DNA from 3 places in the Priestia sp. TSO9 genome. Region 1 is predicted to be linked to each of the others. Evidence: predicted binding sites of a transcription regulator. Region 1 holds the regulator's gene; each other region holds the start of a gene.
What was found. The regulator LexA, encoded in region 1, represses DNA repair genes until DNA is damaged. The targets are predictions, from matches to a motif close to CGAACATATGTTCG.
Positions count from the first base shown of each region.

Region 2: LJC66_RS10715 (YolD-like family protein) is a predicted target of LexA. The motif match lies at 1,636-1,649, and genes of this name have one in related genera.
Region 3: LJC66_RS09365 (Y-family DNA polymerase) is a predicted target of LexA. The motif match lies at 2,157-2,170, and genes of this name have one in related genera.

Region 1 covers NZ_JAJEKD010000015.1:1,063,122-1,073,533, reverse strand. The annotation lists gene LJC66_RS20780 (hypothetical protein) at 1-62, shown strand, start outside; gene LJC66_RS20775 (magnesium transporter CorA family protein) at 175-1,620, opposite strand; gene lexA (transcriptional repressor LexA) at 1,833-2,450, opposite strand; gene yneA (cell division suppressor protein YneA) at 2,597-2,926, shown strand; gene LJC66_RS20760 (YneB family resolvase-like protein) at 2,980-3,648, shown strand; gene LJC66_RS20755 (DUF896 domain-containing protein) at 3,718-3,948, shown strand; gene tkt (transketolase) at 4,116-6,122, shown strand; gene sirA (sporulation inhibitor of replication protein SirA) at 6,272-6,712, shown strand; gene LJC66_RS20740 (YneF family protein) at 6,803-7,015, shown strand; gene LJC66_RS20735 (ABC transporter transmembrane domain-containing protein) at 7,106-8,869, shown strand; gene LJC66_RS20730 (ABC transporter ATP-binding protein) at 8,859-10,412, shown strand, end outside.
Region 2 covers NZ_JAJEKD010000013.1:488,323-498,734, forward strand. The annotation lists gene LJC66_RS10705 (ABC transporter permease) at 1-560, shown strand, start outside; gene LJC66_RS10710 (YitT family protein) at 592-1,431, opposite strand; gene LJC66_RS10715 (YolD-like family protein) at 1,680-2,033, shown strand; gene LJC66_RS10720 (hypothetical protein) at 2,157-2,297, shown strand; gene LJC66_RS10725 (DeoR/GlpR family DNA-binding transcription regulator) at 2,679-3,431, shown strand; gene pfkB (1-phosphofructokinase) at 3,428-4,342, shown strand; gene LJC66_RS10735 (PTS fructose transporter subunit IIABC) at 4,355-6,226, shown strand; gene LJC66_RS10740 (aspartate kinase) at 6,422-7,804, shown strand; gene LJC66_RS10745 (YusW family protein) at 7,921-8,406, shown strand; gene LJC66_RS10750 (superoxide dismutase family protein) at 8,595-9,185, shown strand; gene LJC66_RS10755 (phytoene desaturase family protein) at 9,303-10,412, shown strand, end outside.
Region 3 covers NZ_JAJEKD010000013.1:205,801-216,212, reverse strand. The annotation lists gene LJC66_RS09375 (SMI1/KNR4 family protein) at 1-378, opposite strand, end outside; gene LJC66_RS09370 (YolD-like family protein) at 500-832, opposite strand; gene LJC66_RS09365 (Y-family DNA polymerase) at 847-2,112, opposite strand; gene LJC66_RS09360 (hypothetical protein) at 2,267-2,509, shown strand; gene brnQ (branched-chain amino acid transport system II carrier protein) at 3,112-4,464, shown strand; gene LJC66_RS09350 (hypothetical protein) at 5,047-5,271, opposite strand; gene LJC66_RS09345 (HMA2 domain-containing protein) at 5,337-5,927, opposite strand; gene LJC66_RS09340 (heavy metal translocating P-type ATPase) at 5,899-8,013, opposite strand; gene LJC66_RS09335 (HMA2 domain-containing protein) at 8,013-8,546, opposite strand; gene LJC66_RS09330 (HMA2 domain-containing protein) at 8,565-8,849, opposite strand; gene LJC66_RS09325 (permease) at 9,248-10,234, shown strand; gene LJC66_RS09320 (TIGR03943 family putative permease subunit) at 10,249-10,412, shown strand, end outside.

The DNA of each region.
Region 1 (10,412 bases):
GAGGAGGCTCATCGGCCGCCCGCGGAAAGCGAAGTCTTGCACGGAAATCAACTGCGGTGTAACAAGCAATCCCTACTAGCTTATTTATTCCATTTGTTCTCCTATAGATTCGCTTGATTTAGTTATGTCTCAATCTCTTCTTTTTTATCATGTGTTTTCTGATGCGAACAGCTTTTATGTTTTAAACCGATCTTTTAATAAATTCCATAGGGAACTCACTCCGAGACTAATGCTGATCAGAATTCCTGATAGAGCTACTATTAAAGCGATATATTCAAAGATAGAAAACTGCTTCATGCTATCCCAATTGATGTTTCCCTTTAGTTTGCTAATAACTAAATTCATTCCGTAAATACCGGAAAGAACCGTATAAATCGTTAAAATTAATAATAAGTAATTGTGACGTTTGGCTGCGATTTTCTCTTGATTTTGGTACAAAGTGCCAAGGGTTTCTTTGACTTCTTGATAAAGAGAATTGATGTGAAAGATTTTTTTAAAAAGCTCAGAAAACTCTTGACCTTCTGTGCGCGAGCTAATTTCTAAAAATAAATATTTACCTGAAAATACGGTAATAGAGCGGATTAGTCGTTCAATGCCCTCTGAATTTTTATGAAACGTGAGCTGAGAATACTCATAAGATAGTTTTAGCAACACGATTTTATAGAAAAAATGTAAAAATAAATTATAGTAATGCTGGCCAAATAGATGATTCATCAAAAGCTGATCCGTTTTAGAGTCTGTCGATTTAGAAATACATGAAAACACATGGTCTGTTATGACGTAATAGGTTTCAGGAGCCCACCTTTCATACACGTGTTTAGTATTATACGTTTTAATATACTCATGATTGTGTGCAGAAATAAACGCTTTCCCGTCAGGCGTATAGCTATTTAGCTGCCCAGTACGAAATAAAGTTGTGGAATTAATTTCTTGCTCTTGATTTACCGTTACATAACTTAACACAAACATCCGTTCATCGATAAAATAAGGAAGGCTCCCAACGTGCTGTTCACGCGTGGCTTCTTTCTTGATGTGTTCGTTCAAAAATGGCGCAAGCTGTGAAAAAATATAATCTTGCACTTTGCTATAGCGATGATGTTCATAGGTAATGGTGGATCCGTGCTCTTCAGCAAGCTTCGGTTCTAATACACGAAAATGATTCATGAATTCTAAAATATCATCATAGGTGTAATGATTATGGCTCATCTCAGTGCGAATGGTCATGACGCCAATTTCAAAAGGACATAAAAAAACATCCACAGACAGCACGTTGCTAGACACGGTGGTGGAGGAAGTGTGTAACGTAATGGTATGGTCTATTTTTTTTGAAAATCGAAGCAGCCCTTCTTTTTCGCACGAGTCAGGGAATAGAATACATTCAATGTAAGGAAGAAAATATTGATCCAGGCTATCATGAGATACGTAATACTGTTCTCCGTAGTATTCTTTTTCTAAATGTTTGTTTTGAATGGAAAAAAAATCGAACAAATTTTCTTTCAGTGCATGAACAAGCTGCTCTTTATTTTTTCGATCAAAGGAAAAAGGAAAAAGAAACATGTTCATTGCTTTGGTAGGTACAATGGTTTGAAATGGTTCTGTTTTCCTTGGTGTATTGGTCATAAATTACATCCTTCTTATGGTCGGTTGTATTTCCTTGTAAGAGTCGCGGAAATGCAGATAGAAAGTAAAAGGTGAAACAAGCTTTACAAAAACCGTTCTACCTGCCTGCGGTGATTCAACGTATCATTTATAATATGCCAATTTTTTTAGAAAACAAACGTAAAAAAAACCAACTAACATCATGATTAGTTGGTTTTACATACAGTGTCTGATTAGTGAATCGTGCGATATACACCAGTTACTTTTCCTAAAATCGTTACGTGGCGAAGAATAATAGGCGCCATCGTTGAATTTTCAGGCTGTAAACGAACGAAATTTTCTTCTTTAAAGAAACGTTTTACCGTTGCTTCGTTGTCCTCGGTCATGGCGACCACAATATCTCCATTATTAGCCGTTTGCTGCTGACGTACGATTACCATATCGCCATCTAGAATACCTGCTTCAATCATACTTTCTCCCATAATCTCAAGCATAAATACATGATCATCTGGAGAAACGAATTTATCTGGAAGAGGGAAATATTCTTCCACATTTTCAACGGCTGTTATAGGAAGACCCGCTGTTACTTTACCGATAACAGGAACATTAATGACATTGCTTTTAGGGATGTTTACTTCATCTAGTTGAAGAACTTCGATTGCTCTTGGTTTTGTTGGATCTCTGCGAATTAACCCTTTGCTTTCTAAACGAGCTAAATGCCCGTGTACAGTGGAGCTAGAGGCTAATCCTACTGCTTCCCCAATCTCGCGAACAGAAGGCGGATAGCCTTTTAATTTTACTTCGTGCTTAATAAAATCTAGTATGTCTTGTTGACGTTTTGATAGCTTCATATTTTTCACCTCGATTTTAGCTATTCTTTAGGTGAATTATACCACGTGATGTGTCAATATACAAACATAAGTTCGAAGAATTCCATTGACAGAAACAAATGTTCTCAATAAAATAAGAACATATATTCTGATAGGGGGATCATAATATGCAACAATTCTTACATTCTATGAAACATTACGCTATTTTTTTTGCAGTTATCGCTGCACTTACATATGTATTGACGCTGGTTTTAGGAGCGGATAAAGTAGATTTAGACAAATATTCAACGGTTACTATTACAAAAGGAGATACGCTTTGGGACTTGTCCAACAAGTATCATAATCACCATCATTTGACCACCAATGAATTTGTCAAATGGGTTGAAGACGTTAATGATTTAAACTCAGATAATGCCCAGTCTTTATCTCCTGGAGATAAATTATATATTCCTGTTTTAAAAAAAGAGTTACATAATCAAGTGGCAATTGAACAGTAGTGTGTAACGGCCGTTCCTGAATATTGTTAGAAGCCGAAAAGGTCGTGATAAAAGTGGACGCCATTATTTATTGCCGTGTCAGTACGGATAAAAAAACCCAAGAAACATCTTTACAGCGCCAGCAAGAAGAATTAAAAAAGCTTGCTGATCTTCACCATCTAGAGGTGAAAAAAGTCGTGATGGAAAAAGCAAGCGGATATGATGTAGACAGAGAGGGTATTTTAGATGTTCTTCATACAATGAAAGAAGAGAAAATATCCGTGCTGCTCATTCAAGACGAAACACGATTAGGCAGAGGAAATGCCCGAATTGCGCTGCTTCATGCTTTTCATAAAGAAAATGCTACCATCTATACGATTAGTCATCAAGGTCAGCTTCAGCTTTCAGAATCTGATTCAATGGTGTTAGATATTATTAGCTTAGTGGAAGAGCATCAGCGGAAATTACATAATGCTAAAATTAAAAGAGGAATGAAAAGAGCCGTAGAAAACGGTTATCGTCCGCAGAAAAATTTAAAAAATCAAGGAGTTAACTCGGGAAGAGAAAAAAAAGAAGCGCCGATTGAAGAAATTGTCCGCCTTCGTCATAACGGCTTAACCTTTGCTGAAATTTCAGTTACGCTAAAAGGTTTTGGTTATAATATTTCAAAAGCGACGGTACATCGCCGCTATCAAGAGTACCAAGAGAGTGCTCAATCTCTTGATAAAACGAAAGAGATTTAGTAAGATGACTACATGTTGCCGGAGCGGTTCGGTAATTTTAATTATTGATTATAAGGAGATAGGTTTTATATGCTATCAAAAGATAAACTTGCTCGTATTAATGCTCTTTCAAAAAAGGCAAAGGCTGAAGGGCTGACAGAATCTGAAGCGAAAGAACAGCAAGAGCTACGTCAGGAATATTTAAAAGTTTTCCGACAATCTATGACAAATCACCTTCATACGATTAAAGTTGTGGACGAAGAAGGTAAAGATGTTACGCCTAAGAAGTTAAAAGAGAGTAAAAAGAAGCGTCTTCACTAAGACGTTCTAGTAAAACTAGAGGGAGTGTTCCCTCTAGTTTTTTGTATATTTTTAATAAGGGGCACAAAAACTGTAAAAGTGGAAATTTTTTTGGTTCAAGTATTGTACAAATAAGCAAATCATTAGTATGATAACATATGTACATAGTTTTGAAAGGAATGAAGAGTATGACACAACGTATTGAAGATCTTTCGATTGCAACAATTCGTACTTTATCAATCGATGCGATTGAAAAAGCAAATTCAGGTCACCCAGGTATGCCAATGGGAGCTGCTCCAATGGCATATACATTGTGGACAAAATTCATGAACATCAATCCAAAGAATCCAAACTGGTTCAACCGTGACCGCTTTGTATTATCAGCAGGACACGGATCGGCACTATTATACAGCTTGCTTCATTTAGCTGGATATGACTTATCAATTGAAGACCTTAAAAACTTCCGTCAATGGGGAAGTAAAACACCAGGTCATCCAGAGTTCGGTCATACAGCAGGTGTTGATGCAACAACTGGTCCACTAGGACAAGGTATTGCAATGGCTGTTGGTAAAGCAATGGCAGAACGTCATTTAGCTGAAACATACAACAAAGAAGGTTTAGAAATTGTAGACCACTTTACGTATGGTATTTGTGGTGACGGAGACTTAATGGAAGGTGTATCTGCTGAAGCAGCTTCATTAGCGGCACACTTAAAATTAGGACGTTTAGTTGTTTTATACGATTCAAATGATATTTCTTTAGACGGAGATTTAGATCGCTCGTTCTCTGAGAACGTAGAAGATCGTTTCAAAGCTTACGGATGGCAAGTAATCCGCGTTGAAGACGGCAATGACTTGACAGCGATTGCAAACGCAATTGAAGAAGCAAAAGGCGATTTAACACGCCCAACGCTAATTGAAGTAAAAACAACAATCGGATTTGGTTCTCCAAACCACGCGGGTACTTCTGGCGTGCACGGTTCTCCATTAGGTTCCGATGAAACAAAATTAACAAAAGAAGCTTATGCATGGACATTTGAAGAAGATTTCTATGTGCCAGAAGAAGTGTATGCTCACTTCAAAGCTACAATTGCTGAAGATGGCCAAAAGAAAGAAAACGAATGGAACGATGTATTTGCACAGTATAAAGAAAAATATCCTGAACTAGGTCGTCAATTTGAACTAGCAGTAGAAGGAAAGTTACCGGAAGGCTGGGAAGAAACGCTTCCAGCATACGAAACGGGTTCAAGCTTAGCTAGCCGTGCTTCTTCTGGAGAAGTATTAAACGCAGTAGCACAAGCTGTACCTCAATTCTTCGGCGGTTCAGCTGACTTGGCTGGCTCAAATAAAACAATGATTAAAGGTTCAGAAGACTTCACTGCAGCTGATTACAGCGGACGTAATATCTGGTTCGGTGTACGTGAATTTGCAATGGGAGCTGCATTAAACGGTATGGCTCTACACGGCGGTGTAAAAGTATTCGGAGGAACATTCTTTGTATTCTCTGATTATCTTCGCCCAGCAATTCGCTTAGCAGCTTTAATGAAGCTTCCTGTAACATATGTATTCACACATGACAGTATCGCAGTTGGAGAAGACGGCCCAACACATGAGCCAATTGAACAATTGCCATCACTTCGTGCAATGCCAGGTCTTTCAGTGGTTCGTCCTGCAGATGCAAATGAAACAGCTGCTGCATGGCGCTTAGCATTAGAGTCAACTGACCGCCCAACGGCGCTTGTATTGACTCGTCAAAACTTGCCAACGCTTGAAGGTACAAAAGAAAATGCATACGAAGGCGTGTCTAAAGGTGCATATGTTGTATCTAAAGCTGGTAAAGACCAAGCGGATGCATTAATACTTGCAACAGGCTCTGAAGTAAGCCTAGCAGTAGAAGCACAAAAAGCATTAGCTGCGGAAGGCATTGACGTATCTGTAGTAAGTATGCCTGCATGGGATCGTTTCGAAGAGCAATCTGCTGAGTACAAAGAAAGTGTTATCCCTAAATCAGTGAAAAAACGTTTAGGTATTGAAATGGCTTCTACACTTGGCTGGGAACGTTATGTTGGAGACGAAGGACAAGTTCTTGGTATTAATCACTTTGGTGCATCTGCTCCTGGTGAAACAATCATGAAAGAATTTGGTTTTACAGTTGAAAATGTAGTAGCAAAAGTGAAAAGCTTGCTTAATGCATAATTCTTTTTCATAAGAAAGAGCAGACTCCTGTGGTCTGCTCTTTTTTTTCGACAAAAAAACAAAGGAATTTTTTCATCGATAGACAAGCATTGCGTACACCATTCGGTATAATGGTACAAAAAAGAACGAGCCGAAAGGGAGGATGAATCGTGAGAACGTATGAAGTATATTTAATGGAGGAAGAAGTTGCATCATCCTATTTTCGAAGAGAAAAGCTCATTTATCAGCTGCTGATTGAATATAGAATGAAACGTCACTTGCAGGAAACGCACTTACAAAAACAAGTTCATTACATTACTCGCCAACTGCCCATTTCATTTATTCAACGAGAATTGCTTCAGGCGTTTTCTCATTATCCTCATTTTTTTACTCATCAAGAGACGTTTGTGCTGGAATATCCTCATAAAAAAAGTCGAGCATCTATAAAATTAACGAATCGCTGTATAACAATTGAAGGAGATGGCAATGTTGATGCTGAGACAGCTTTTTTTGAAGTATTACGCAAGCTAGATCCTTGTTTTTTAGCAGTGAATTATGGAACGGATGAATACGGCTGGCTGAGGCCTGTGAAAACAAGAAAATTTGTGTAATTATTTAAGGAAATTGGAACGGAAATATTGTATAATAGCGTATGGTCTAGTACACTGTAAGTTAGACAACACGAAGGAGGAAGTAATACCATGGGAATGTATATTCTAGTTGGTGTTCTAGCATTAATTGTTGGGATAGCGCTAGGATTTTTCATTGCTCGTAAGTATATGATGAGCTATCTGAAGAAAAATCCACCAATTAATGAACAAATGTTAAAAATGATGATGATGCAAATGGGCATGAAACCATCGCAGAAAAAAATTAACCAAATGATGAAAGCAATGAACGGCCAAATTAAATAATGGTTAATTGGACAGACACTCTCTATTCAGAAGGGTGTCTTTTGTTTTATGATAGAGATAAGAAAATGGTTGTGGGGCTAGGGGGATACAATGAAAATTTTTCGAGAGTTATGGTGGTTTTTCAAACAGGAAAAAAAGTCTTACATAACGGGGGTAGCGCTGCTCATGATCGTGGCAGCATTAGAACTTCTCCCGCCTAAAATTATTGGTTTAACGGTAGATGGCATTAAAGAAGGGACGCTGAATGGAAAGCGTTTAATGCAGATGGTTTGCATTTTGCTAGGAGCTGCTGTTGTGGCCTATTTCACGAGATACATATGGCGTATTATGATATTTGGTTCATCTGTTAAACTAGCCAAGCAGCTGAGAAATACCCTCTACACTCATTTTACCAAGATGAATCAGGCCTTTTATCAACGCCGGCGAATTGGGGATTTGATGGCCCATGCAACAAACGATATTCAAGCCATTCAACAAACTGCAGGTTCGGGCGTTTTGACACTCGTGGATTCCATTGTTACAGGAGGGCTTGTTCTATGCACAATGGCCCTCACAATCAGCTGGAAATTAACGCTTATTTGCCTTATTCCTATGCCGCTTATGGCCGTTTTAACAAGTTACTATGGTACATTGCTTCATGCGCGGTTTCATCACGCACAAGCAGCATTTTCTACTTTAAATGATAAGGTTCAAGAAAGCATTAGCGGAATTAAAGTCATTAAGACGTTTGGGGAAGAAGCAGCTGATGTCGAAGAATTTCGCATCAAGTCTGCAGATGTTGTCCAAAAGAACATGAAAGTAGCCCGAGTAGATGCATTGTTTGATCCGACCATTTCGATTATTGTAGCACTTTCTTTTTTACTTGCTCTTATTTTTGGCAGCAAGATGGTTATTAGTGAAGAGTTAACACTGGGGCAGCTTGTTACCTTTACAACTTATTTGGGTCTTCTTATTTGGCCGATGCTCGCGTTTGGCTGGCTATTTAACATTGTGGAACGTGGAAGAGCATCATATGACAGGGTATTTTCTTTATTAAAAGAAGAAAATTCGATTGAAGAAGCAGCGCATCCTAGTGTTGAAATGCCAACAGGAAATATTGAAGCTGTTATTCATAGGTTTTCGTATGGTAAAGAAGACGAATATACGTTAAACGACATTTACTTTACACTTTCTCGCGGTCAAACGTTAGGTATTGTCGGAAAGACGGGTGCTGGGAAGACCACGCTTTTGAAGCTGCTGCTTCGTGAATTTGATGTAAGAGACGGAGCTGTTTTATGGGGAGGAAAAGATATTAAAGACTATGCTTTTGATTCATTGTACAAAAGCCTTGGATATGTTCCTCAAGATCACTTTTTGTTTTCAACAACAGTTGCTGATAATATCGCTTTTGGAAAAAGAGAAGCAAGCAATCAAGAGATTAAAGAAGCGGCTAAAGTTGCCAATGTACATAGAGACATCCTTGATTTTACAGATGGCTATCAAACAATAGTAGGCGAAAAAGGCGTTTCGTTATCGGGTGGACAAAAACAGCGTATCTCGATTGCAAGAGCTCTTCTATTAGATCCTGAGCTTTTAATTTTAGACGACTCGCTATCAGCGGTAGATGGAAAAACGGAAGCGGGTATTTTACAAGCGCTGAAGCAGAAACGTCAAAATCGAACAACGATTATTACAGCACATCGGCTGAGCTCGGTTACTCATGCAGACCTGATTCTTGTACTTGATAAAGGGAAAATTATTCAGCGAGGAACTCATGAGGAGCTGCTTAGCGTGAGCGGCTGGTACCAGGATATGTACGATAGACAGCAGCTTGAACGTGCGGTAGAAGAAGGAGAGACGAAAAATGAAAATTGAGCATTCTTCGGTACATAAACGTCTGTTTCGCTATACAATTCCGCATAAAAAATCATTTTTTTTAGCGTTCACACTATTATTAATTGCTACGGCTGCGGATTTATTAGGGCCCATTTTGATTAAAATTTTCATTGACGATTATTTAACTCCTAAGTATTTGCCTCTTCAGCCTCTTGTGTGGCTTGCAAGCAGTTATTTGCTTTTACAGCTTTTAAAAATTGTCGTTCAATACTTTCAGCTGCTGCAGTTCCAAAAAATTTCGCTTCAAATTATTCAGCAGATTCGAATTGACGTTTTTTCTCATGTTCATCGCCTGGCTCTTCGCTTTTTTGACAACACCCCCACAGGAAGCCTGGTATCTCGAATTACAAATGACACGGAAGCCATGAAAGAAATGTTTGTGGAAGTCATCGCGGTTTTTATTCAAAATGGGGTGTTTTTAGTCGGTATTTTTATAGCCATGTTTATGCTAGATGTGAAGCTGGCTTTTTATTGTTTAGTTCTTCTCCCGTTCATTTGGGGACTTATGAAGCTTTATCAGCGTTACAGCGCTATTTACTACGGACAGCTTCGAGAGAAACTAAGCCAGTTAAATGCCAAGCTTCATGAGTCTTTGCAAGGCATGTCTATTATTCAGTTATTTCGTCAAGAAAAGCGGCTGCGCTCGGAATTTGAAGAAATCAATGATGAACATTACAAAGCGGGGATGCGCAATATTAAGTTGGATGGTTTGCTGCTAAGGCCGGCAGTCGAAATTCTTTACATTTTAGCCGTTATTCTTGTGCTCAGTTATTTTGGTATTTCCGTAGCTGACAGTCCTGTTAAAATTGGTGTTCTTTACGCGTTTATCAACTACTTGGATCGTTTTTTTGAGCCTGTTAATGAAATGATGCAGCGTCTTTCTATGTATCAGCAAGCGATGGTATCAGCCTCTCGGGTATTTGACTTGATGGATGAAAAAGAAAAAAATCCAGTCATGGCAGGAGAACAAAAGCAGGGGGTACAAAAAGGAACGGTAGCATTCAGAAACGTAACGTTTTCCTATGATGGTGTTCGAGATGTACTTTCTGATATATCGTTTACGGTAAATGAAGGAGAAACAGTGGCTTTAGTAGGCCATACGGGAAGCGGGAAAAGCTCCATCATTAATTTATTAATGCGTTTTTATGAGCAGCAAAAAGGAGACATTTTGATCGATAATAAACCGCTATCGTCTTTTTCAAATAAACAGCTTCGAGATGAGGTAGGGCTAGTGCTTCAAGATGCCTTTTTATTTGCAGATACCGTAAAACGAAATATTACGCTGCACGAAGACCATTTTTCTGATGAACAAGTAAAAGCAGCGGCGGAATTTGTGCAAGCTCACGCATTTATCGAAGCTCTTCCTAATAAGTATAATGAAGTGCTAGTCGAAAGAGGTTCCACTTTATCAAGCGGCCAGCGTCAGCTCTTAGCATTTGCAAGAACGGTCATCCGGAATCCTAAAATCCTTATTCTTGATGAAGCAACAGCACACATTGATACAGAAACAGAAGAAGCGATT
Region 2 (10,412 bases), on a different contig from region 1:
GATTGCTGTTTTATCCGTTAATTGGCGGGTTAGTAACATCCTTCATCTGTCGGTATGAACACGAAGCGGGAGGGTGGAAGCAATTATTATCTCTTCCTGTGACAAGGACATCGGTATACGGAGCAAAATTGATTACAGCAGCAGCTTTCATGGGAATTCTTCAAGTGCTTGTATTTGTTGTTTTATTAGGAGTTAGCATGTTAAAAGACTATCCGAGCGCTGTGCCATTAAAGATGATAGCTGGAAATATGCTAGGCGGATGGGTTGCGGCGTTGCCCATTCTTGCGTTTATGCTAGCTGTGTCAATGGCATGTTCTAGCTTTGGAGCATCTTTGACAGTCAACGTCATTTTAACACTACCGAATTTATTCGTTGCTAATTCTGAACGATTTGGCCCCTGGTACCCATGGACTCAGCCAATGTATGGAATGTTAGGTGTAAACGGAAAAGCATCATGGGGGTTGATGCTGACTACACAGAATTTCTTAGTGGTTGTTATAAGCAGCTTTCTGCTTTTTGGAGCAGCAGGTTTACTGTATTTTCAGCGCAAACATATATAATAGAAAAAACCCGCTTTTTTACAGCGGGTTTTCAGCTGGCTTTTGGAATAGTAAAGCCTACTCCAAATACGTCGCGCACATCGTGGACAACCACAAAAGCCTGTTCGTCGACTTTATGAATAATGCGTTTTAATTCTAGCAGTTCTTGTTTGTTCACAACTACGTACAATACGTCTTTTGCTTCTTTTGTATAGCTTCCATGAGCGGAAAAAACAGTGACTCCTCGCTGCATCTTTTTATTAACTTGTTCGGCCACTTCAGCGGAACGGTGTGAAATAATAGTAATTGCTTTGCGAGGATTGAGTCCTTCAATGATATAATCAAGCACTTTCGTTCCGATGTAAAGAGAAATAACCGTATACATCGTCTTTTCTCCTCCGATGACAAAATAGGCGCTTGCTACAACCAATAAATCAATTGCCAGCATCGTTTTGCTAATATTCCAGTCTAGATATTGATTAGCTAAGCGGGCAATAACTGCAGAGCCTCCGGAAGTTCCGCCTCCTCTAAACACAAGTCCGAGTCCTACACCAGCTAAAATACCAGCAAAAATAGCCCCCAGCAGCGTATCATCAAGAGGATTTCCCAGTCCTTCAGTTATATGTAGGAATAGAGATGTGAAAACAATACATATAATTGTGTAAGCAATCACACGTTTGTGAAGCAATTTGTATCCGATTAGTACCAGCAAACCGTTTAATATAAAGTTTGTGATACCCGGAGACCAGCCTAATACATAATAGGTAATCATTGTTACACCGGTTACGCCGCCTTCTGCTAATTCATTTGGAATAGCAAAGTAATTAATGGCAAGTGCAAAAATAAGGCTTCCTAGAATAATAAGGATAATTTCTTTTATTTTATTAATCATGAACGTTACCTCCAATCATCAAAAACTCCGAAAACACAGTCATGACAATGTATTATACCAACTCTAGAGACCGAATTAAAGATGAGATATTATTATTTTTAAAAAAATCAGTTTCTGCTATCATCATAAAATCTTTTGACAGTTTTTATCTAATATGAAAAAATGAATTGTTTGCTTTTATTTTGATTAAAAAGTTTTGCAATGAGAATGTTCGTTCGGTAAAATAGAAGCAAGAGTCAAGGGGGAGAATGAACGTGTATCAAGATGAATTAAAACAGTATGCGAAGTTAGTAATGCCCGAGCATTTAGAGAAAATGAAGAAAATGTACAGTCCCGATGCGCATAAGCAGTCCTTAGGGTTGAAAAAAGAAAAGATTGAGCATATTGAAAATGTCATTATGAACAGTTACTCGGAGCATCATCCAGTAACGCTTCACGTCTATGAAGCAGGACATATTCAAAGGTATGAACGAGTGACGATTGATAAAGTCTCGCTGCAGTCGAATACGCTGATGGTTACAGGCCCTTGTTATACATATTCGATTCGAGCGGATGCAGTAATTGAAGCAGATGTATGGAAAGATGAAAGCTACTCTAGCTAAGAGTAGCTTTTTTGTTCGTTTTGTATCTTTTTTTTAACGCATGCATACAATACATAAAAGCATATTCTGCGAGTAGTAACTTCTAGCTACTAGGAAATTTTAATTAAAGAAGGGATCATTAGTATGCAAAATGAAAAAACTCAAGTAAGAGAAATCGAATTAACGCAGTTCATTAAGAAAAGACTCGTTCGTTTTATCTCAAGTTTAGCTATTTCTTCTGCCCTTGCTTCCATATTATATATGCTTCTGTTTTTATTTAAATGATGGGTCACTTTGAGTTGTCCAAAAAGGTGGACAACTTTTTTGGTGTGTAGGCTTTTACGAAATCAGGACAAGCTATGGCTGATTCAGTCAGAAAAATTCAATCGGTCAAGAAATAGTCAAAAACAGTCATAGCTAATTGAGTAGAAGAAAACCTTTACATATAATGAGAAAAGTAGACAAATTCTTGAATTACCAGCATATTTCCTTTTGTAGTAACTATTATTAAACCAAATGCAAATTTAATTGTTCGTTCAAAAAACTTTATTTTGTAATTAAAAAAATGAATGTTTTTGATTTTTTATGATTGATTTTGAATGTAAACCGTGATAAAGTAAGTACATGAAATAAATGAAAACGCTTTTTTGAAAAAGGAGCTAGAACATGTTAACGCCGGAGAGACATCAACTAATCTTAAAACTTTTAAAAGAGAAAGAACTTGTAAAAGTGCAAGAGTTTATCGAAGTTACAGGCGCTTCGGAATCCACCATTAGAAGAGACTTAAGTCAACTAGAAGAAGAGCAAATGCTCAAACGTGTTCACGGTGGCGCTTCGCTTATTCGCAGTAAACGAATCGAACTGAGCGTTATCGAAAAATCTGCTAAAAATGTTCAAGATAAACGAAACATTGCAGAGTATGCGGCTTCCATTATAAATGAAGGTGACTGTATTTTTTTAGATGCAGGAACTACAACGTATGAAATGATTCCTTTTTTAAAGCAAAAAGATGTAGTTGTCGTGACAAATGGTTTAATGCATTTAAACCCGATGCTAGAACAAGGTATCACCCTCTATTTAATTGGGGGATCTGTTAAACATAAAACGGGCGCTTTAATTGGCAATGGAGCTCTTTTAAGTCTTGAGCAATATCGTTTTGATAAGTGCTTTATGGGAGCGAATGGGATTCATCATCAATATGGATATACCACTCCTGACCCAGAAGAAGCATTGATCAAGCAAACGGCAATGAAGCTGTCTAGAGAATCTTATATTTTATCAGATTCCACTAAGTTTTTTGAAACAAGCTTTGCGAAAATAGCCGATTTACATGAAGCAAAAATTATAACAAATGACGTACCTAGCGATGTACTTATACAGTATGCAAACAAAACAGACATAAAGGTTGTGAAATCATGATTTATACATGTACGTTGAACCCATCCGTTGATTACGTAGTACATGTTTCAGCATTCGAAGAAGGCGGGCTTAACCGCACAACGAATGAAGCCAAGTTTCCAGGAGGAAAAGGCATTAACGTCTCTCGCGTTTTAAAGCGATTAGGTGTTGATAATAAAGCCCTCGGTTTTGTAGCCGGCTTTACAGGAACCTATATCGAAGACTACTTAAAAGCGGAGAATATCGAAACAGCTTTTACAAGAGTTGAGGGAGATACCCGTATTAACGTAAAGTTAAAAACAGAAAAAGAAACAGAAATTAACGGTCAAGGACCTGCTATTACAGACGAAGCGCTTCAGTCTTTATTGACTCAAGTAAAGCAAATGACTGAAGGCGATATCTTCGTATTAGCGGGGAGTATACCGAAAACGCTTCCAAGTTCTGTGTATGAAACGTTAACTGAACTAGCAGCAGCGAACGGAGTAAAAGTTGTAGTAGATGCAAGTGGAAAAACTTTGCTAGACGTCGTGTCCCACAACCCGTTTTTTATCAAACCGAATCATCATGAACTTGCAGAATTGTTTGATGTAGAAGTAAACAGTGCAGAAGATGCGCTAGTATACGGTAAGAAGCTCGTGGAACAAGGAGCGCAAAACGTCGTTGTGTCTATGGCAGGTGATGGAGCACTGCTTATTAACGAAAGCGGTGTCTACAGTGCCACAGTCCCTAAAGGAACGGTAAAAAATTCTGTTGGAGCTGGCGATTCACTTGTAGCTGGATTTATTGCTTCTTATGTAAAACAAGGGGATTTATTAGAAGCTTTTCAAACAGGAGTAGCTTCAGGAAGTGCCACAGCATTCTCACTTGAATTATGTACAGCAGAAGATGTAAAGACGCTTCGTGAACAAGTGTCAATCACAAAGGTAGAGTAGGGGGAAACGAGAATGAGAATTACTGAATTATTAAAAAAAGATACAATCATTCTTGATTTAAAAAGCACGTCAAAAGCTGATGTTATTGATGAATTAGTTGGAAAATTAGACGAAGCTGGTCGCTTAAGCGACCGAGCTGGCTATAAAGAAGCAATTTTAAATCGTGAATCTCAAAGTACAACGGGAATTGGAGAAGGCATTGCCATTCCGCATGCAAAAACAAGCTCGGTAAAAACACCGGCCATTGCATTTGGACGCTCAACAGAAGGTATCGATTATGAATCATTAGACGGACAGCCTGCACACTTATTCTTCATGATTGCAGCGAGTGAAGGCGCAAATAACGCTCACTTAGAAACACTATCTCGTTTGTCTACGTTATTAATGGACGAATCATTCCGAAAAACGTTGCTAACAGCATCATCAATTGATGAAGTCATTAAAGCAATTGATGATAAAGAAACTGAAAATGAAGCGCCGGAAGAGGAAGTAGATACAGCTTCAGATCAATTAGTGCTTGCTGTAACGGCTTGTCCAACGGGAATTGCACACACATATATGGCAGCGGACAGCTTAAAAGCAAAAGCGAAAGATATGAACGTGACGCTCAAAGTTGAAACAAATGGTTCCAGCGGGGTTAAAAACGCGTTGACGAAGGAAGAAATTGAAAACGCTACCGCTATTATTGTTGCAGCGGACAAGCAAGTAGAAATGGAACGTTTTGCAGGTAAAAAAGTCATTCAAGTTCCAGTAGCTGAAGGGATTCGCAAGCCTGAAGAATTAATTAACCGCGCGTTAAAAGGAGACGCTCCTATATACAGCGGCGGCGGTGGCAGCAAAGAAGGCGGAGAAAGTAAAGGATCAGAGCGTACAGGGTTTTACAAACACCTAATGAGCGGTGTATCAGCAATGCTTCCGTTTGTTGTAGGGGGCGGGATCTTAATTGCTATTTCATTTATGTTTGGCATTCACTCAGCAGAACCGAAAGATCCAACATACAATGCATTTGCAGCGGCGCTAAAAACAATTGGCGGAGATAATGCATTTTTCTTACTAGTACCAGTACTAGCAGGGTTTATTGCAATGAGTATTGCTGATCGTCCTGGTTTAGCTCCCGGTATGGTTGCAGGTCTTTTAGCAGCTTCTGGCGGAGGCGGTTTCTTAGGTGGTTTAATCGCTGGTTTCTTAGCGGGTTATGTAGTAGTGGGGTTAAAGAAATTATTCAGCGGCCTGCCGCAAGCGCTTGATGGAATTAAGCCAGTTCTTCTTTATCCGCTATTTGGGATTTTTATCTCAGGATTGATTATGCTTTATGTTGTAAATGAGCCAGTTAGTGCAATTAACAAAGGATTAACGCACTGGTTAAGTGGATTTGGTACAGGTAACTTAGTATTATTAGGTATTATCTTAGGCGGTATGATGGCGATTGATATGGGTGGCCCTATTAATAAAGCAGCCTTTACATTTGGTATTGCAATGATTGATGCTGGAAACTATGCACCACACGCAGCGATTATGGCAGGCGGTATGGTTCCACCATTGGGTATGGCTATTGCGACAACTTTGTTCAAAAACAAATTTACTCGCCAAGAGCGCGAAACAGGTAAAACGTGTTATGTAATGGGTCTTTCATTTATCACAGAAGGTGCGATTCCATTCGCAGCAGCTGACCCAGGCCGTGTGATTCCCGCATCGGTTATCGGTGCTGCAGTAGCAGGTGCTTTAACAATGATGTTCCACATCGGTTTACCAGCACCACACGGCGGCGTATTCGTTATCGGAATTGTACAAGGAAATCCTCTTTTATATGCACTAGCAATTTTAATTGGTGCAATTGTAACAGCGGTCCTTGTAGGTGTATTAAAAAAGCCAAAAGCAGAATAACAAATAAAGACTGATTTTACATCATGTAAAATCAGTCTTTTTGTGTTTTTGTGGTAGACATTTGTTCTTTATGGGAGTACAATTACGGTAGTATTCCTTTAATTTTTAGAAAAGTTAGATAGATAAGCTTTTCTACTTGATAAAATATGGTACAATAATCGAATATTAAAAACAAAGTAAGGAAGTGTCTCAAACATGAAGGTTGCGAAGTTTGGCGGGAGTTCAGTTGCAAGCGCAGAGAAATTTAAACAGGTTGCGCATATTGTAACGTCTGATAAAGAGAGAAAGCTGGTGGTTGTATCAGCTCCGGGCAAGCGATACGGAGAAGATACAAAAATGACAGATTTGCTAATCGCACTTTCTGCCAAAATACAGCTTGGAGAAGATTACGTCGATGAGTTTGGGCAAGTAATTGATCGCTATCGTGAAATCGTTGTGGACTTGTCTATGCCAGAAACGATTATTACGGACATTATTACGAATTTACAATCACTTATTGATTTACATAAAAACGATCCGTTTCGCTTATTAGACTGTCTAAAAGCAAGTGGAGAAGATAATAACGCAAAGGTAATGGCCGCTTATTTAAACCATTTAGGATTTGAAGCTCATTATGTAAATCCAAAAGAAGCAGGTATTTTTGTTTCTGATGAACCCGGAAGAGCAAGAGTGCTTCCACTGTCTTATGAAAAACTGCCGCAGCTAAGAGAGCGTTCGGGCATTTTGGTGATTCCAGGATTCTTTGGCTACTCTGAAGAAGGGAACATGGTTACGTTCTCGCGCGGTGGGTCAGATATCACAGGCTCAATTGTAGCAGCGGGAGTCAAAGCTGACTTGTATGAAAACTTTACCGACGTAGATGCTATTTATAGCGTAGATCCACGACTTGTGGAAAAGCCTCATGAAATGAAAGAAGTCACATACAGAGAAATGCGTGAACTCTCTTATGCAGGTTTTTCTGTCTTCCATGATGAAGCGCTAGAGCCGGTTTATAAACTAGGCATTCCTGTATGTGTAAAGAATACAAATAATCCGGAAGCAAAGGGGACATTTATTGTAGCTGAGCGTCCTCACGGCGATACGCCGGTGGTTGGAATCGCTGGCGACAAAGGTTTTTGCAATATTCATGTGAGCAAATACTTATTAAACCGTGAAATTGGTTTTGGCAGAAGATTGCTTGAAATTTTAGAAGATGAAGGCATTTCATACGAACATACCCCTTCAGGAATTGATAATATCTCTGTCATCATGCGCGAGCATCAGCTTACGCCAGATGTGGAAAAGCGTGTATTTGCTCGAATTGAAAAAGAACTTGAAGTAGATGAAATCTTTATTGAACGTGATCTTGCTATGGTTATGGTAGTAGGAGAAGGAATGAATAGCACAGTAGGAATTGCTGCAAAAGCTACAGAAGCTTTTGCTCGTGCTGAAGTGAATCTTGAAATGATCAACCAAGGTTCTTCTGAGGTGAGCATGATGTTTGGTGTGAAAGCAGACGCTTTAGACCGTGCCGTTCAAGCTCTTTACAATACGTATTTTAACAGCATGTACAGTATTTCTTATTCGAACGTAAAATAAACAAGACGAAAAACCCCGCTTTCTTTTTAGAGAGCGGGGTTTTCTAGTGGAGGCGTATAAAAATCAAATTTGTGGACATAAAGGGAAGGAAGAGTGAAGTCAAAGGAGGAAATACAGTGAAGAAACGACCCTTTTTCATATTCTTTTCCCTTATAAGTATTAGCGTACTTTCAGCATGCTACAATGATGATGCAGCGCCGGCAAAAGAAGCTCAAAATAAACAAGGCGTGACGAATGGCGGAACGCCGATGAGCTATGATAATCAAAGCGAAAACACATCTTTTAACTTTTCGAAATTTGATTTAGAAGTAGACTATAAGGGGCTCAACAATGATTATGAAGCCGACTACGAAAATGAAAATGATGAGATAGAAGCCAAAGTGGATGATAATATTAACGATGAGCACTTGAACGGAGACAAAGCTTTTAATAAATTATCTTCAAAATTTAAAAAGTTAAATTTTGATCAGCGCACGCCCAATGAAGATGTAAAAAAGGAAGTAATCGATGCGTTTGGTCTAAAAAAAGATTTTCAGTCGTTTGAATTAGAAGTTCGTTTTTCAAACGGAACGGAAAAAGAATACAACTTTAAACAGAAGTAAGACGTTAAAGCAAAGTATTTTAGTTGAAGGAAAATCCGAACGATGAATCGAGGTTCTTCATTAAGAATCCAACTCGTTCGGATTTTTTTATTGGTAAGGTGAACGTATGTCTCAATCTTATTTTTGATGTCTAAAAAAAGGAAAATAGTGAAAGGATGGTGATAAATAAGAAAAAGGAGGAATCACGGATGCAAAAGTTGATAATGAACGGATGCGTAGTCTTTGTTCTGTTATGGTTAGGAGCATGCAGCATGGTAAAAGAGCAAAATAACGCTCATGAAAACCACCTGAAAACAGAGGAAGCAAAAGAAACAAGCGAAGTATCGGTAGAACCTGTTAAAGTGGATTTAACAAATACATCGGGCAAAAAAGTAGGAGAGGCTACCCTGTCAGAAGCAAAGAACGGCGTGCACATTAAATTAACTGCTCAAGGTCTTTCACCGGGGAGACATGGATTTCATATTCATGAAATAGGAAAATGTGAGGTGCCGGATTTTAAAACAGCGGGTGCCCATTTTAATCCTTTTAAACGTGAACACGGCTTTAAAAATACAAAAGGCCCGCATGCAGGTGATTTGCCCAATCTAGAAGTTGCTCCAAATGGCAAAGTAGATACAGAAATTTTTGCTTCTCTTGTCACTCTGCAAGAAGGAAAGCCGAATTCTCTTTTGGATATGGATGGATCGGCATTAGTGATACATGATAAAGTCGACGATTACACAACGGATCCTTCAGGAAACTCAGGAGATCGGATTGTTTGTGGAGTGATTACAAAATAAGCCAAAAAGCTGTGAGATCATTCACGGCTTTTTTATTTCAGTAACGAGCCGCTTCTAAATTGCGGTGAGCTTCTTTTTTTTGCACAATAGAAGAAAGAGCTAAAAGAAGGTGAAAACATGCATAAGCAAGTTGTCGTAATAGGCGGAGGAATAGGTGGGTTAACAGCGGGAGCGCTTTTAGCTAAACATGACTATGAAGTGACGGTTTTAGAAGCTTCTCGAGAATGGGGAGGTTGTGCAGGGAAATTTCAGCGTCATTTGTATACGTTTCCTGTTGGGGCGACGCTTGGAATGGGATTTGAGCACGGAGGGGTACATGAGCGAATCGGCACGTACCTTGGCCTAGAAATTGAAAAGGTTTCTCTTGAGAAAATCATGAAAGTTCATCTTCCTCATCGTACACTGATTTATTATCAAGACCGGTATCAGCATATTTCCTATCTTCAAAAACAATTTCCTCATAAAGCAAAAAATATTAGGAGCTTTTATGAAAATGTTTTTAGAATTGCAAAAGAAATTCGCAAGCTTATGCAGTCTCTGCCGGTTCTTCCTCCTCTAACAGTCGGTGAGTGGAGCAGGCTGGTAAGTTCGTTGAATGTTGGTTCTGTGAAGCTGTTGCCTTATTTTCATCAATCGTTTAGTTATTTACTAAAAAAACACAGCTTGGTAGACGAAGCGGACTTTCTTCATTTTGTTGATGGTCAATTAATAGACAGCATGCAGACAACGAGTGAGAACTGTTCAATGCTTATTGGATGTTTAGCGTTGGATATTTATCACGAAGGTGCTTTTTATGTAAAAGGCGGCTTATACAAAGTCGCAGAAGCGCTGCAAAAATCGATTAAAGCCAACGGAGGAAAAACCACTCTAGGAAGGAAAGTAGTAAAGATAGAGCGTGATAATGACGGGTGGATCGTACATGATCATAGAGGTAACCATTACCGTGCATCAGACGTTGTATGCAACGCGCCGGTTCAAAGCTTAAAGTCTTTGCTGCATGATGAAGATTACCAGCATATTCATAAGCGGGCAAAAGAAAAAAGCGAGCTTCCGCAGTGGGGAACGTTTTCGATGTATTTTGCGATTGATGAAAGAGATCTGCCGCAAAAGGTAGAGTTGTTTCAGCAAGTACTTCAATCCGAACAAGGGGAAATGACGGAAGGAAATCATTTATTTCTCTCAGTCTCTCATCCTGATGATCGTTTTCGAGCGCCTGAAGGCAAGCGT
Region 3 (10,412 bases), on a different contig from region 1:
AATATCATCTCCTCCTCCATTCGTGGCAATCGAAATCCAACGTGGGTTCCACCAAAATTCTTTTTTTACTGGTCCAATAGGTTCAATTTCTGGAAAATCTTCAAATTCTCCTCCCTCTAAAAGTTCTTTTAATGTTTGCCACGTATACAGAATCTCCTCTAAAGGTAGTAGCGTATAATTGTCGATAGCTGCTATATATTCATCACGCTGTCCATTATGTATCATTAACCAGTCTTTAAGGTTTTTGGGGAATGTTAGGCCCATCTTTTGTTCAACCTCTGCAATTTCTGCTTCAGTAGCAGCTTCATTAAGCGTTCCTACTGCTTCCGGTCGATGTATTTTCAACCACTGCTCAAACTCAGTCCAAACCTGCTTCATATTAGGAGCCTCCTTATATAACATCTTTAAATGAATCTATGAAAAATGATTAAATACTTTTTAAGCTTATACTAATTATGTATGGAAATCTTATGTAAATAAACTGTTTTATTATTTTCTACTACACGAAACGAACATCCATTAGCTCGCTTAACCTCATTTTTTCCGTTTGCTTACATCCTTCATCTATAAATACAAATAAACCTCCAAGGGAATCTACAAATTGAATAACGCCTGTTTCCGTTATACATTGCCCGTGCTTGTAATACGTAAGGTATACTTTTTTATGTGTATGGAGCGCTTCGATCAAGGTAAAATTAATTTGTTCCATTTGATCTTCTGTTAAAAAAGGTTGAGGTATTTCTGAGTGCTTTTTTATAACTTCTTGTAATCCTCTGTATTGCTCTGGCATAGTGGCAAATGGTCGCCACTTTTTCATTCCTCTGTTTTGCATATCATCTTCCTCCTTTATGCTTTATGACCTCCTAAAAGGCCGTTTCGATAACGAGCTGTTGAATGCTTGAGATGGCTTGAAGCTCGCAAAACGCTATTCTTCCCATAACGCATCTGTATTTCATCAATTGTTTTAGCAAGGGCATAGGCTTTTTCACGCTGATCAATATCTTCAAATAAACTCATTTGCTCTTCTTCTTGAATACTCGTGTTCGATAAAGAAATTCCAATCGATCGAATGGGCATTCCGCTATCAAACGTGTGTAGTATGGTTAAACAATAAGGAAAGATATCTTGACTTAGGTTCGAAGCCCGCCCCATTTTCTTTTGTCTTGAGAAGCCGCCACCTGTTTGTTTGCTGTAGCCAATGGATAAATGAATAGTTTGTGCCACGACTTGATGCATACGTAAACGAAAGCACACATCATCTAACAGCTCTAATAGCAACAATTCCACTTCTTTTCGATTTGTATAGTCTCGAAACAGAATTTGACTCTTCCCGAATGATCGAGATCTCGGAATATACACGTCAGAAATGCGACTAAAATCAATTCCATTTGCATGTTGGTGGATTTCTTCTCCCAAGACACCAAATTCTTTACGTAACATCTCTACAGAAGAAAGAGCGAGTTCTTTGATGGAGTGAATGCCCAAACGATTTAAGCGTCTTTCCGTAGCGGATGAGATTCCCCAGAAATCCTTCATTGGGTGAATCGACCATAACTTAAAAGGAATATCTTCGTATCGCCAATAAGCAACCCCTGTTGGGTTATTCTTGGCCTCATGATCTAAGCTCACCTTAGCCAGTAAGAGATTCGGACCGATTCCTGCCGTGGCTGTAAGCCGTGTTTTACGATAAATCTCGTTGATGATTTTACGGGCTAATTCGTCTGGTGTACGAGCGAATAAATGTAAAGAAGCTGTCGCATCAATAAACAACTCATCAACGCTATATGCATGGAAATCTTCAGGAGCGACATACTGTAACACTAAACTAGAAATATAGTTCGAGGCCTTGACATACCTTTTCATGGATGGGTTTACGACATGGATATCTTTCCTTCTAGGAATGTCGAAAAGACGGCTGCCTGTTTTGATCCCTTCTTTCTTTAATAAGGGTGTGGCAGCTAACACAACTGATCCCGACCGCTTTGTATCTCCTACAACTGCCAACTTTGTTTTTAATGGATCTAGCCTACGTATCACGCATGAAACAGAAGCAAAGAATGCCTTCATATCAATACAAATAATGACTCTGTTTGGAAGATATTCATAATCCATTGGAATAACTCCTTGAATAAAGAACGTTTGTTCTCTATTATATACGAACAAACGTTCTTTATTCAATAAAAAACTCTAAATTTTTCCCGATTATTGTTACTATAATAAGTGAAAAGAGCATCACATATAAACGGGAAGAACGGAGGGGTGACCTATGAATAGAAAAATGCCTAATTATATTATCTTTTTATCATGGTTTTTGTTTTTAGTTCTTTTATGGATTATCTTCTCATTTTTTAAAGGTGAAAATGGACAGTGGTGGTCTATGTATCGTTTAAATATAAAAAAATATGGTCCTTGGGCTTTAGAGGTTTCTTACATAAAAATTAGTTTTGCTGCTTTTATCTCTTTATTAATAGCTTATATGATGAGTTTTGGCTTCAAAAAGAAAAGATAAAAAGACCTTAATTAATTTGTTAATAAGGTCTTTAAGGAAACAGAAACGTTTGTGATTCTAGACAGTGATTTTACATTAGAAAAGTACTATGTCTAGAGATAAGCTGTTGATTGTCAAATTACTAGCTCAGGAGATAAAAGTAAGCGTTCTTTATAAGACTTAGAATACTCCATTTCTTGAAGCAATAAATCAACTACTTTTTCCTTTCAGATGTTTAGCTGATATTAAAAAGTTTTATAAGTTTCGTAGTACTATATTTACAAACTTTCTTGACTTACTTGCATATCATTCAATCAAATTAATTAAAAGAATAGTATACGCGATTAGAATATGATTTATAAATTTTTTTTAAAAAAACCGTTATTGACTCACTTAGCGTACGCATTTTGAATAAAAATCTGGATTTTTAATATTACTTTTATTTTAATAATGGATAATGAACGGAAGATTGATAATTTTTAAAATTTTATTAAAAAAGTTTATTTTTTATATTGAAATATGTAATTTGACTGTTTATAATACAAAAAAGATAAGTTATTTACAGTTTAAGTTGTCTGAAAATTTAATTTTTTATGAAGAATATTATTAATGGGGGTTTCACCGTGTCAAACAAAGTACCGTTTTCTTTTATAGTAATCATTGGTTTAATGTTATTTGCATTATTTTTTGGAGCTGGAAATTTAATATTCCCTGCCATGCTTGGTCAGTCAGCGGGAGCAAATATCTGGTCAGCAAATGCGGGTTTTTTAGTTACTGGAGTAGGCTTACCCTTACTTGGTGTACTAGCTTTTGGATTCTCCGGAAAGGAAGATTTACAATCATTAGCAAGTCGCGTACATCCTATCTTTGGTTTAATATTTACAACTGTTCTTTATCTAGCTATTGGACCTTTATTTGCTATCCCACGAACAGGTAACGTCTCTTTTGAAATCGGACTTAAACCTTTCATTTCTGAAGGCTCTAGTTCTATGGCTTTACTCGTGTTTACTATTATATTTTTCAGTATTACATGCTTTTTTTCTCTCAATCCGGCGAAAATTGTCGATATTGTCGGAAAATTCTTAACGCCAATTAAATTAACATTCATCGGAATTCTAGTTCTAGTAGCTTTTATTCATCCTATTGGAAAATTTCAAGCACCTACAGAAAAATATGTAACAAACTCTTTTTTCAATGGGTTCCAAGAAGGATACCTAACAATGGATACTCTTGCATCTTTCGTTTTCGGAATCATTATTATCAATGCAATTAAAGAAAAAGGCGCTAAAACAAAGAAGCAAATTATAACTGTTTGCCTAAAAGCTACAGGAATTGCTGCTATTATTCTTGCAACTATCTATTCTGCTCTTTCATACATGGGCGCTTCAAGTGTAGAAAAGCTTGGGCATTTAGATAATGGTGGTACGGTGTTAGCGAAAGTTTCTGATTATTATTTTGGAGAATATGGAGGTTTACTGTTAGGCTTAATGATCACAGTAGCTTGTCTGACAACTAGCGTAGGGCTTATTACTTCATGCTCTTCTTATTTCCATAAATTATTACCTTCTATTTCTTATAAGAAAATTGCGATTAGCTTATCCGTGTTTAGCGCAATCATCGCAAATGTTGGATTAAATCATTTAATTTCTTTTTCAGTACCTGTTTTAACAGTGCTCTATCCATTAGCAATTGTTCTAATCTTTTTGACTTTCCTTCATTCTTTATTTAAAGGATGCTCTGAAGTATACCAAGGTAGCCTATTCTTAACATTTGTTGTAAGCCTGGTAGATGGATTAAATGATTTTGGCTTACACATCCCTGGTATTGACCAATTATTTACTTACTATCTTCCTCTTTACCATATTGGATTAGGTTGGATATTCCCTGCAATTCTTGGAGGTCTTGCAGGTTATGGAGTTAACTTATTTAAAAGTAAAGAGCAATTTACTTCTAAATCAACAAGGTTAAATAAATAATAATTTTACTTTAATTATCTTAAATAAAGCAAATACAAAAAGAGTCTTTACTTTTTATAAGTTAAAGACTCTTCTTATGAGTTTCCTATATATATTTAGATGATGCTCCTTCTTTTGTACTTTTATAATTAAGTTAAATTAATATTTATATTATTACGAAAATAAGTTCGATAAAGTCTATGTTTTTAGAGGACGTTTATATGTCATCTTTAAACTTAAACGAACGGTAAAAATAATAGATTTCTTATGTAAATGATAGGTTCGTAAAGGTATACTTTTACGGTCGGTACGTTCAATTTTCTTCAAAAGTTATAGAGGTAAAGTCTAGAATCTTATTTGTAACTTTTTAACGCTGTATAAATAAAAAGTAAATTACTCCTTCTGATCATTTGTAAAATTAGAACATTCCCCTCTATAATTATTGATAATTTTTAAATTGCAGAATATAATAATAACAAGAGTTTACCACAAGAAACTTTTTAGCGTACGGTAAATAAGCGTTTCATCATTTAAAAATGATTCCCTCATTATGAATAAAAAGAGTGAGAGTTAGCCTGGAACTATCCCTCACTCTTTTTATCATTATTTTACTTGTAATTCAGCAATCATATCTTCTAGACGCTCTTTCTGTGCTTGAAGCTCTTCCATAGAAGGTTGATAAGATGAAATAGTTTGTTGTCCACCATATGCCTGTTTAGGTTGAACCAAACGTTGTAATTGCCCACCGTTTTGTTCATATAAACGGTAGCCTACTGCGCCTACCACTGTTCCTGATACAAATCCCATTAGAAAATCGCGATTAATCATTATAAAACTCCCCCATAATCCTAAGTTTTTTATATCAATTCATACAAAAGGTATGAATGAATATCTTACGTAATTGTAGATAGCTTTTGTGATTGCACTTTCTGCTTTTCATGTAACAATTCCAACACATTCACAATCCATGTAATCATCGCTACATATAGCATATTTGATGGCCCTAGAGATAACATCGTAACAATGCCGGTTAAAATATCTGGGTGCCTCATTTTATTGCTCGTACCGTGGGATAAGACCGTATAGCCTGTTGCAACTACTGCTCCATATACGAGTGCATCTGGTTTATAAAAAGATGATTTTCGAATACCTGCCAATAGAAGTAATCCCCCAGAAAACAATGTACGTAGCCAATCATTTCGTGTGGCAGGATCCATTTGAATCATAATATCATCTAATGGATCTAAACGCGTTTGCTGAAAAAAGATAGATACATAACGAAAAATGGTATTGCGAGAAAGTTGTGAAACATCATAGTAAATAAGCATGGTTTGAATGGTGGGTTCTATTCTCACACTCGTTATACCTTTTAAAGCAGAAAACATATGCTCTATTTCCACATGATTTTTCTTATCTCTCAATGCTGGGATATGAAATCGAATACGACCTGGTATATCATGCAGAACGTAGAATTTGGGATTCATTAGTTTCCCTCCCTAACCATAAAATTCTTGCACTATTTATTACTACACCAATAGTGGCCGCATTATGAATAGCTGCTCCCACAATTGGAGAGAAGATACCTAAAGCACCGAATAAAATTGCAATACCATTAATAGCAAACGTGGCAATAAAGTTTTGTCTAATAATGTTCATGGTCTTTTTAGATAGTCCAACTAATTCAGAAAGCATTTCTGGGTTATCAGACGTAATAATAACGTCACTGGCTTCTGAAGCAATGTCTGTTCGTTTAGCACCCATCGTTACACCTACATGAGCATGAGCTAAAGCTGGTGCATCGTTAATGCCGTCACCTACCATCATGACAGCTCCTGTGCTCCCATACTTCTTCACATAAAAGGCTTTATCATCTGGCAAAGCCTCTGCATGATACCAGTTCAGTTTTAAGCGACGCGCCATCTCTCTTGCAACCGTTCTCTTGTCTCCAGTAAGCATAATGATGTCGTTGATACCTTGATGTCGAAGATTATTCACTGCGCGGTGCATACCAGAACGTATTTTGTCAAAAATGCTAACTACTCCTACAAGTGTTTGATCATAAGCTACATAAATCACATTTTCGTCGTTTTGCATGTGTTGAAGTAAGTTGGTTGTTTTGACTTTTAATTCATTCATAAAGCGTAAACTTCCAACAACAACTCTTTTACCATTTAGCCAAGTGGAAATTCCTTTTCCTACCGTTGTTTCTACTTGAGCATTATTGTCTCTAATAGGAATTAAAATGTTCCATTCTTTCGCTTGCTTCATAATTGCATCAGCAATAGGATGGGTAGAATTTTTCTCAGCTGCTGCAGCTAAACGAATAACATCTTCTTGATTAAAGCCTTCAGCAGCAATTACTTGCTGAACCACAGGCGTTCCTTCTGTAATAGTTCCTGTCTTATCAAGAATAACTGTATTTAGTTTAGACATCTTTTCAATATGATGACTGCCTTTAACAATAGCCCCTTCTTTTGCAGCACGTCCGATGGATGCGTATAAAGCTGTTGCCGTTGATAATTTAATCCCGCAAATAAAATCAATAACTAACATACTCATCGCTCTGTTAAGGTTTCGAGTGAAGAAAAATGTAAGCAGTGCCAAACCAAAAGAAACAGGAACCATTTTTTCAGCTACTGTATCGGCTATATTTTGAATAGGAGCGCGTTTATCTTGTGCTTCCTCCAACAGTTTCACAATTTTAGAGAGAGATGTATCTTCTCCTACTTTTTTAACTGTTACGGTAACATGTCCACTCTGCAAGACACTTCCAGCGTACACATTATCTCCACCACTTACCTCTCGCGGCATATACTCCCCAGTAATTGAGGCCTCATCTGCTGTACCGTTCCCCTCTATTATGATTCCATCCACGGGGATCATTTCTCCAGTAAAAACTACAACCTTATCACCAACTTGAATATCCTCGACTAAAACCTTTTCTTCAACACCCTTTTCTTTTACTCTCCAGGCATATGAGACATCTAATTTTAGAACGGAGTGAATATAATGCTTGGTTTGTTCAGACGTATAGTCTGTTAATAGCTCACTAATAGTAGACATCAAAGTGATAATTAAAGCCGATCCTGGATTCTTCATATACAAAGAAGCGAATATAGAAGCAGCTGTTAATGTATTAGCATTCCCTTTTCGTTCTTTTAGGACATGAAGAACACCATCTTTAATTACATCATAGGAAGTACTAATAGCAGTAAAAGTGCTAACCCAATAGGAAAGTACTTTTACTATAGCAGGATACGAAGAACGTTGAAGGTACCAGTTAACTAAAAAAATAGTTCCACAAGCTATGATAGGTATAGCCTTTTTCCATGAACATGCTGCTTGCTTGAGTGTATGTTTATATTTATGGATGAACGATTTTAGACTGTATAAAGAGAGAGTAATATGATGATAAATGAGTAGACTTCCGGTTACTTGATTATAGTTTGCAGAATATACCCCTGGAAAAGAGCGTAACCAAGTTTCAATATGGTTTGTCTCTAGCTGTTTAGGTATATAAAATCGGGTTCTTCCAGGGAGAGAATGAGCTAACTTTACCCCGAACATCATCACCTATTCTTTTCCCCCTTATCCTTAATGATGTTGTATGACCAATAAAGTAAGCTTGCAGAGAAAGCAGGCGCACTTCCAAACGTCTGAATTCCTTTTCCTAATAAAAAGAGAACAAATAAACTATCAAAGTCAGCAAAGCCATTGGTTTGCTTTTTAATCCCTTTATCTATCAATCTAAGTGTGTTAGTCATACCATTCATTAAGGTAGCATCTTTGTTTAAAATGGCGTTAGATGCTATTTGTACGATATAACTCATCAGTTCGTCTAGCTCTTCCTGGTTAATATGCGGTACAACAAATTGAAGCACTAAACTTCCGGTTAGTTCTGAAGCTTCCGATGTTAAAATAAGAGGATGTTTTTTTACTTCTTCCGTTAGAGCATGTGCAATGATACGGTGCTTCCAACTGTCACATTGTATACGCAGTCGCCCCGGCATCGCATGCAATACTTTTATTTTTTGATCACGGAATTGAGACATAATTTTTGGAGCAATAAAAGAGGCACCTAAACCAATTATAGTAGGAAGCATGCTCATCCCTCCCTTTCCTTAAGCTCTATATTCTTCTTGATATATTTGTTCAATAAGTTGAAACCACTCTTCAAGCTCTTTGTTATTTGTCATATAAGAAGCGTTATATGTAATAAGTAAACTCCCGGTATCTGGTGTAAATACTGCGTCATAGACAAGGGTTTGAGACTTCAAATTTAAAATAATTAATTTAACTAGTTTTTCATTCTCTTTCCAAACAGTTGAACGAAGTCTAATTCTTCCTGGAATAAAATGCACAAGATCAATTTGTAACTTATGTAGTTTTCTTTCTACATGCTTCATCAGTATCTTCTCTTTAATGCTCATCAATGTTTAGCTACCACCAATCGTTTTTCTTTATTTTACCAACTTATATATTTTATAACAATATAAGTATTAAAATATTGTAAATTTTATTACGTACAAATCAGTACTAAAATTTACAGTATTTTAGTACTGATTTTCAATAATAAGATAAGAAATTGTAAAACTAAACGTATCTATATTTCTCAGTTCTATACCTTATGCTTTTTACATAACATATATCAAATCGTAAACATTACGTTTTGATTAAGGGATAATTATTATTTTTAAGGTTTTTATCTTTTAAATATTTTTTATATTAACTCTTTCTTATTAGCTGCATAATGTGTTTAAACTTTATCATATAGTTCTAGTAATTGGAGGTGAGATGATAGATTATGACAACTCTATCACAGTTAAGTAAAGACCTAACAGGTGTGCTGTTACTAGTGCTTTTTGGTTACTGTTTTTTCTTTGTTGATATAAATACAAAAGATTTAGCCATTCCAGCATCTCTATTGAATGTAAACTCAATCTTTTTAAGTATTGTACTTGAAGCTATCCCTTTTATCTTGCTTGGAGTATTTGCATCTGCTCTTATTCAAGTATTTGTCTCAGAAGAACTTGTTCAACGTCTGATTCCAAAAAATCCATATATTGCGCTTCTACCTGCTGTTTTAGTAAGCGCCCTTCTACCCGTTTGTGAATGTGCCATTATTCCAGTTATAAGGCGGTTATTAAAAAAAGGAATGCCTCTTCATATCGGGGTTGTCATTCTAGTGGGGGCCCCCATTTTAAATCCCGTTGTCTTTGCTGCTACTTTTTATGCCTTTCAATCAAATACATCCATCGTCTACAGCCGTATGGGACTAGCTGTTGTTGCTTGTCTATTAATTGGTCTATCCGTTTATTTCTTTTTTAAAAATTCGAATCAGCTACGACATGTACACGTTCATGAACATGAGGACGCAAAAGTAGGTAATAAGTTAAAGCAAACGTTGTATCATGCTAGTGATGAATTTTTCGATATGGGTAAATATTTATTATTCGGGGCGCTTGTGGCAAGTCTATTTCAAACCTTTTTAGATAGACAACTATTAACGAACCTTGCAAGCAATGACTATATGTCTTCTGCCGTTATGATGGGATTTGCTTATGTACTGTCACTTTGTTCAGAAGCAGATGCTTTTGTTGCTTCATCTTTTTCTCATACATTTTCACCTACAGCTCTTCTTGCCTTTCTACTATATGGGCCTATGATGGATTTTAAAAACACAATTATGCTATTGTCTTTTTTTAAAAAACGTTTCGCATTTAGCCTTATTTTTATCATCACTGTGATTGTGTATCTCGTTGTCATGACTTATGGAATAGTTAGTAAGTAGATAGGAGAAGTGGTATGAAAAAAATTGATCAGCAGTTTGTTCTCTATATAAGGGGGATATTACTAATTGGCTTTTCACTACTTATGTTTAAACTTATATTAACGGGTAAAATCGTTCAATTTATCGCGCCCAAAATGATGCCTTTTATATTATTTTCTTCTGGCACCTTTTTTTTGTT